DNA from 2 places in the Marinomonas sp. 15G6-16 genome. Region 1 is predicted to be linked to the other one. Evidence: riboswitches for the same ligand, from Rfam matches in the RefSeq annotation. Region 1 holds a riboswitch; the other holds the start of a gene.
What was found. A riboswitch is a leader RNA that binds a small molecule or an ion and turns the genes downstream of it on or off. The one in region 1 is predicted to bind thiamine pyrophosphate.
Positions count from the first base shown of each region.

Region 1 (3,418 bases):
GGTTGTATCGTTCTGCTTTGTTGTTATTGACGCCGGCCATTTTATTGAAAATACGGCGCTTTCAGAAAAAATACAGTCATTACCGGCCTAAAGAAGCACTGGGATTTTGGCCTTCTGTAAGCGCTGATTTATGGATTCATTGTGCTTCAGTGGGCGAAGTGCTTGCGGTAAGGCCATTAATTGTTCAGTTGCGTGAGAAACATCCGACATATCGATTTTTAATCACTACCATGACGCCAACAGGCGCGGAGCTGGTGGAGAAAAGTTTTCCATTTGCTGAGCACAGATATTTACCCATGGATTGGCGCTTTAGTGTCAAAAGAGCGTTGAAGCAGCTTACCTGTAAACATCTTCTTATTGTTGAAACTGAGCTTTGGCCAAATTTGCTGTTTCAAGCAAAACAACAAGGCCTTCGTGTGGACGTTGTAAATGCTCGATTGAGCGAACGCTCTTTTTTGCGCTACCAAAAATTCTCTCATGTTTCTCGGCCTCTATTTAAACTGCCTGATAGTTTTTTAGCGCATGCAAGAAGTGACGCGGAACGATTTGAAGCCTTGGGTGCGAAAAAGGTGTTAACAACGGGCAGTATTAAATTTGATCTCGCTGTTTCACCTGATGTTTTGCAGGATAATTGGCGTGAACAATTAGGTTCACGTTTTGTCTGGATTGCTGCGAGTACACATCAAGGGGAGGATGAAATTGCTTTGAATGCTCATAAGGCCCTTCTGCAAAAAGAGTCGGATGCGTTGCTTTTGCTTGTGCCGCGTCATCCTGAGCGTTTTGAGACGGTTTATGCGTTAGCAAAACAGCACTTTGAAAAGGTTGGGTTGCGCAGCCAAGATTCACCAGACCAGTGGTCAAAGTTCGATGTGGTCATTGGCGATTCGATGGGGGAAATGATGCATTATTATCAGGCCTCTGATCTTGCCTTTGTTGGTGGAAGTTTGATCAAGCGTGGTGGGCATAATCCGATTGAGCCTGCGTTATTAGGGAAGGTTATTTTAGTTGGGCCTCATACCTTTAACTTTTTAGACATTACAGAGCAGTTGATACAGATAAAAGGGGCGATCCGCTGCTTAGATGAAACAGCGTTGGAAGAGGGGTTGATCTCTTTTGCTAGCAATCCTTCTCTGTGTTATCGAGTCGGGCGGGCGGCTCAACGGTTCGCAGAAAAAAATCAGGGCGCCGTTACTCGAGTGCTTTCTGAAATAGACTTCCGTTGATTGACTCTTTACAATAACGGCTCTTTATCTCATGGGGTGCTTTGGTTTGTTAGAACCTAAGCTGAGAAGCGGAATTGACTGCTAACCCACTGAACCTGATCCAGATCATGCTGGCGTAGGAATCGAGGTAGCAAGCTTTGCACTCTTAGCATCTTGCCGTTTTTCCTGTACGCCGCTCACTTTTTAGGAGCGACACATTGAATAAATTCTTGTTGAAAATATCTTCAGCGGCCCTTTTTCTCTCATCGGCTGCACTTTTCTCTTCTGTCTCATCTGCGGCGGATACATTGAATGTTTATACCTATGACTCTTTTTCTTCAGATTGGGGGCCAGGGCCAAAAATCAAAGAAAACTTCGAGAAAGAATGTGGCTGTGAATTGAACTTTGTCGCTTTAGATTCTTCTGTTGGAATCTTGTCTCGTGTTCAATTGGAAGGGACATCATCTCAGGCAGATGTATTGCTAGGACTGGATCTGAATCTAATGGAAGCGGCAAAACAGACTGGGTTGTTGGCGACGCATTCAGTGGATACATCTGACGTGACTGTCGCTGGTGGTTGGAATGACACCACTTTTGTCCCATTTGACCAAGGCCATTTTGCTTTCATTTATAACTCGGAAACGCTGAGCAATCCTCCGACGAGCTTGAAGGAAGTGGTTGAGAATCAAGATCTTCGAGTAATCTACCAAGACCCAAGAACCAGTACGCCAGGCTTAGGGCTTCTATTATGGATGAAGTCTGTTTATGGTGATGATGTTTCTGATGCTTGGGAAAGTTTGGCGAGTCACACTGTGACAGTGACCAAAAGCTGGTCTGATGCTTATGGTTTGTTCTTAAAAGGCGAGGCTGATGTTGTGCTGAGTTATACCACTTCCCCTGCGTATCATATTATTGCGGAAGGCGAGAATAAGTATAAAGCGGCACCTGCTAGTGAAGGTCTTTATCCTCAAGTTGAATTGGCTGCCATGATGAAAAATGCTCCAAATCCTGCTTTGGCGGAGCGTTTCATGCAATTTATTTTGCAGCCGGAATTTCAATCAGTGATTCCTACAGGAAACTGGATGTTGCCTGTGGTTGAGTCTTCAGAGCCTTTACCTGCTGCATTTGATAGTGCTTTGCTGCCAACTAAGAACTTAGTGTTGCCGGCTAAAGAAGTCGCCAAAAACCGTAAAGCTTGGGTTGATGAGTGGTTAAATGCGACGACTCGATAAGATTTCTTAACGTGTTTTCTTTGCGTTTATATCAAGGGCTGACGCCTGCCATTTTAGGTGTTGGTCTCTTTTTGATAATGGGAGCTGCCAGTTTGGCGGCTCTTTTGCGTTATAGTGAGTTGTCTAACTGGCTTGGCTATTTATCTCAGCCTTATCTTTGGCGTGTGATTCGTTTTTCGTTGTGGCAAGCCTTATTGAGCAGTGGGATTAGTATTTTAATTGCCATTCCTGTTGCGTCTTGTCTTGTTCATCGGCGATTTTTCGGGCGATCGTTTCTCTTGCAGCTTTTCTCTGTTTCTATGGTTGTTCCGACAATTGTCGCGATTTTAGGCTTGGTTGTGGTTTATGGCCGTACGGGTTGGTTGAGTCAGTTATTTGGTTTACAAATTCCTTTGTACGGTTTGACAGGAATTTTATTAGCTCATGTCTTTTTTAATATGCCTTTGGCGGTACGTTTTTTATTGCAAGGCTACGATTTGATTCCTTCGGGTCAGTGGCGCCAGGCGTCCCAATTAGGTTTTTCTCGCCTTTCTGCATTTCGTTTAATTGAATGGCATTATGTGAAAAAAGCTTTGCCTGGTGCTTTTGTGTTGATTTTTATGTTGTGCTTTTCCAGCTTTGCCGTGGTGCTGAGTTTAGGGGGTGGGCCAAAATCAAGCACGTTGGAAGTGGCTATCTATCAGGCTTTGAGATTTGATTTTGATCTTGGTAAGGCCAGTTTCTTAGCTCTGATGCAGGTGGTGATATGCACCTTGTTTGCTCTTGTTGTGTATCGAATTGCGCCTGTTAATCGTCAAGATGCGAGCTTACTGTCTACTGATCGATATATTTTGAAAGACTCTTTCTGGGCGAAAGCCTCAGACCTTGCAGCTATGCTGTGTGTGTTTCTTTTGGTTTTTCCGCCCTTTATCGCGATTTTTGACCCTGTATTTTCGGCTACTTTTTTCGATACTTTGTTGTCTTCTTCTTTATGGAAGTCCGTCA
Region 1 is NZ_CM147916.1:2,498,821-2,502,238, forward strand. Features, by position in the region: gene AC0L46_RS11945 (3-deoxy-D-manno-octulosonic acid transferase) at 1-1,223, shown strand, start outside; TPP riboswitch at 1,246-1,363, shown strand; gene thiB (thiamine ABC transporter substrate binding subunit) at 1,421-2,434, shown strand; gene thiP (thiamine/thiamine pyrophosphate ABC transporter permease) at 2,446-3,418, shown strand, end outside.

Region 2 (3,418 bases), 690 kb from region 1:
TAAACTGGTTTGGTCTGCTCGCTGGGAATACGACAAAGGGCCAGATCGATTACTAGCCATCTTGGAAGAAATGGAAGCACGTCAGATAGATTATGAAATAGCGATTTTGGGTGAACAATTTCGTTCAGTTCCAAAAGAGTTTGAACAGATAAACCAGAACTTCTCTCATCGTATAACCCAATTCGGGTTTGCTGAATCAAGACAAGACTACTTAGACATCTTAGCGTCTTCTGACATGGTGTTGTCTACTGCGTTACATGAATTCCAAGGCCTGTCTGTTTTAGAAGCGGTGGCATTAGGTTGCACACCAATTTTGCCAAATAGACAGGTTTACCCTGAGTTATTTGGTGACGCTTTCCTCTATGAAAGTGACTTAGATAATGTAAAGAAAGAAGCGCGATCTGCTGTTAAATTGATTGAAAAACATCAAAAAATGATGGCATCAGTTATAGATGTTAGTGATTTTCAAGAAAGCAGTTTGCTGAAAAAGTACAATGATTTTTTTGGCGAATTAACAAAAAGCACCATCCGCTGAACTTTTGCTCATAAGCTTAATCAAATACCTTTGATAGTGTTCTAATCGGAGGTGTTATGGCATTTTTATTGGGTGGAATACGCCACCATGAAATAAAGAAAAATAAGACCATTTTTGCACGAATTCATCAAGATGAAAGCGTCATCACTCATCATTATATTCAGTGTGTTGATCATGTTCTTCATTATGTTTCTTCTCCTCAACTTGCTTCTCAACCAGAAATGAAAAGCAGCGTTGTGTTTGTTCATGGAACACCTGGAAGCTGGGTCAGCTTTTCCCGTTATTTCGAAAATGAAGAGGTTACAAATCATTTTTCAATTCATGCGATTGACCGGCCAGGCTGGGGAGAATCCGGTTACGATAAAGGCCACTTTCCTTATTCCTTGAGTGAGCAATCACGGCTAATCGGGCCAATGTTAGAAGCTATCTGGAAAGCCAATAAGCAACAAAAAATCCTCTTGGTTGGTCATTCATTTGGTGGCTCTTTAGTACCAAAGTTGGCGGTGGATTACCCTCAATATGTCAAAGGGATAATTGTGTTAGCAGGGGACTTGGATCCTGAATTATCGGAAGCCCGTTGGTTCAATAAATTAATGGCTCGTTTACCCAATATTTGTTTCCCAAAGCGTTGGGTAAATTCTAATGAGGAAGTATTAGCTATTCGACCAAGCCTGACACATTTACAAACAGAATTTTCTCAAATATCCATGCCCATTTCTGTGTTACAAGGTCGTCAGGATGGCTTAGTGAGACCAGATAATGCTGTTAAAGCGCTAGACATATTCTCATCGGCTGAAGTGGAAGTAATTATGCTAGATGGCGCCAGTCACATCATTAATTTAACTCATGTTTATGATGTTAAAGAGGCCATTGCTAACATGGCTAAAAAGGCTTGATAAATATATTTAACTCATTGTTTTAAAATAGAAAATAAAAGGATTTAGTGGGATTTTTTATTTTTTCTGTATTTTTGTTTAATTTCAAAAGACGGCTTGTAAAGTCAATTTAAGTCTTTTATGCTGTTTGCAAATTGTCCGTCGGGGTGCCTCGTTTTAGTAGGCTGAGAGATGAAATTTCATTAACCCGGTGAACCTGATCCGATTAGTATCGGCGTAGGGAACGGATGCGATGTTATGCAGTCTTCTTATGCATTTTTTCGTGCACTCATTTCCTATGTCGCCTGATAAAACTGGGTGATATACATGTCTCGTCTTCAAGACAAAACAGCATCAAAAGCAACACCAATTGCGTTAACCATTGCAGGCTCTGATAGCGGCGGTGGCGCTGGAATTCAAGCGGATTTAAAAGCCTTTTCTGCCAATGGTGTCTATGGCGCAAGCGTGCTTACTGCCGTCACTGCACAAAATACACAGGCGGTCACCGCCGTTCATCCTATTCCCATTGATATTGTTACCGCTCAAATTGTCGCTGTGCTTGATGATCTAAATGTTCAAGCCATTAAAATCGGTATGTTGTTCTCCAGTGATTTAGTCATTGCTGCGGCGAATGCCTTACAAGACTTCAAGGGCTTGGTGGTGTTAGATCCTGTGATGATTGCCAAATCTGGCGATGCGCTTTTGCAGGAAGCAGCGGTTAACGCACTCAAATCCGAACTGATTCCACGAGTGGATTTGCTCACACCAAATTACCCAGAAGCCAAAGTCTTGTTAGGTTTATCTCCTCAAGATGCTTTCGATGACAGTCGACTTATTCCCCATGCTTTTGAGTTACTCAAGCTCGGTGCAAAGCATGTTTTGTTGAAAGGGGGCACGGTGAAAGTGACATCTGTACTGATGTGTTGGTGAGTGAAAATCTAGAGCCAATCACATTTCACGCCCCACGAATCAACACAAAAAACACCCACGGAACAGGCTGTACTTACTCTTCCAGCATTGCCGCTTGGTTAGCCAAAGGCGCGACGATGGCTGAAGCAGTTAAGCAATCTCACTCTTATCTTCATCGAGCGATTGAATGCGCAGACCAATTACACATTGGGTCTGGTCATGGGCCTGTTCACCACTTTCATCGTATGTGGGAAACAGAGAGTCAGTGGGGGAAAAATGAACGCATTTAAAGATCAAGTCATTGTACTAGGCGCAGGTGTGGCGGGCCTTTGTGTGGCGACGGAATTGGTTGAACGAGGCATCATTCCAACGGTAATTGATCGTCAATTGGAGCCCGGCCCGGAGTCTTGTTCTTGGTGGGCGGGAGGCATGCTCGCGCCATATTGTGAAGTAGAAAGCGCAGAAGATGCGGTGTTGCATTACGGTAAAAAAGCCGCAGGCTGGTGGCAAAAACATACAGACGTGGTGAAGTATCAAGGCTCATTGGTATTGGCGTTACAGCGAGATCAAGCAGACTTACAGCGTTTTGCAAACCGAACTCAAGCTTACGATGTATTGGATGCAGATGGCATTGCTGAACTTGAGCCTGACTTATCAGGTCGATTCTCCCGAGGCTTGTATTATGGCGAAGAAGCCCATTTGTCTCCACGGAATGCATTGCGTGCATTGAAAAGCAAATTGATACAGCAAGGCGTTGAATTCATTTGCCAAGATGTAGAACCAGAAGTCTTAACCAAAGACGGCTTAGTAATTGACTGTCGTGGCATTCAAGCAAAGCCTGATTTAAATAGTTTGCGTGGTGTGAAAGGCGAAATGCTGATTTTACGTTGCCCAGAAGTGCAACTCACTAGACCCGTACGCTTACTTCATCCTCGTATTCCTTTGTATATCGTCCCCCGTGGAGACGGTGTTTACATGCTAGGTGCCACCATGGTGGAAAGTAGTGCGAAAAAACACGCCACAGCGCGCTCTATCATGGAATTATTAAATGCCGCATACGTACTGAACCCTGCCTTTGGCGAAGCAGAAATTCTCGAAA
Region 2 is NZ_CM147916.1:3,184,644-3,188,061, forward strand. Features, by position in the region: gene AC0L46_RS15120 (tRNA-queuosine alpha-mannosyltransferase domain-containing protein) at 1-535, shown strand, start outside; gene AC0L46_RS15125 (alpha/beta fold hydrolase) at 592-1,431, shown strand; TPP riboswitch at 1,564-1,671, shown strand; partial or broken gene thiD (bifunctional hydroxymethylpyrimidine kinase/phosphomethylpyrimidine kinase) at 1,738-2,609, shown strand; gene thiO (glycine oxidase ThiO) at 2,596-3,418, shown strand, end outside.
Region 2: linked by a shared signal. The riboswitch ahead of thiD (bifunctional hydroxymethylpyrimidine kinase/phosphomethylpyrimidine kinase) and the one ahead of thiB (thiamine ABC transporter substrate binding subunit) in region 1 are both predicted to bind thiamine pyrophosphate.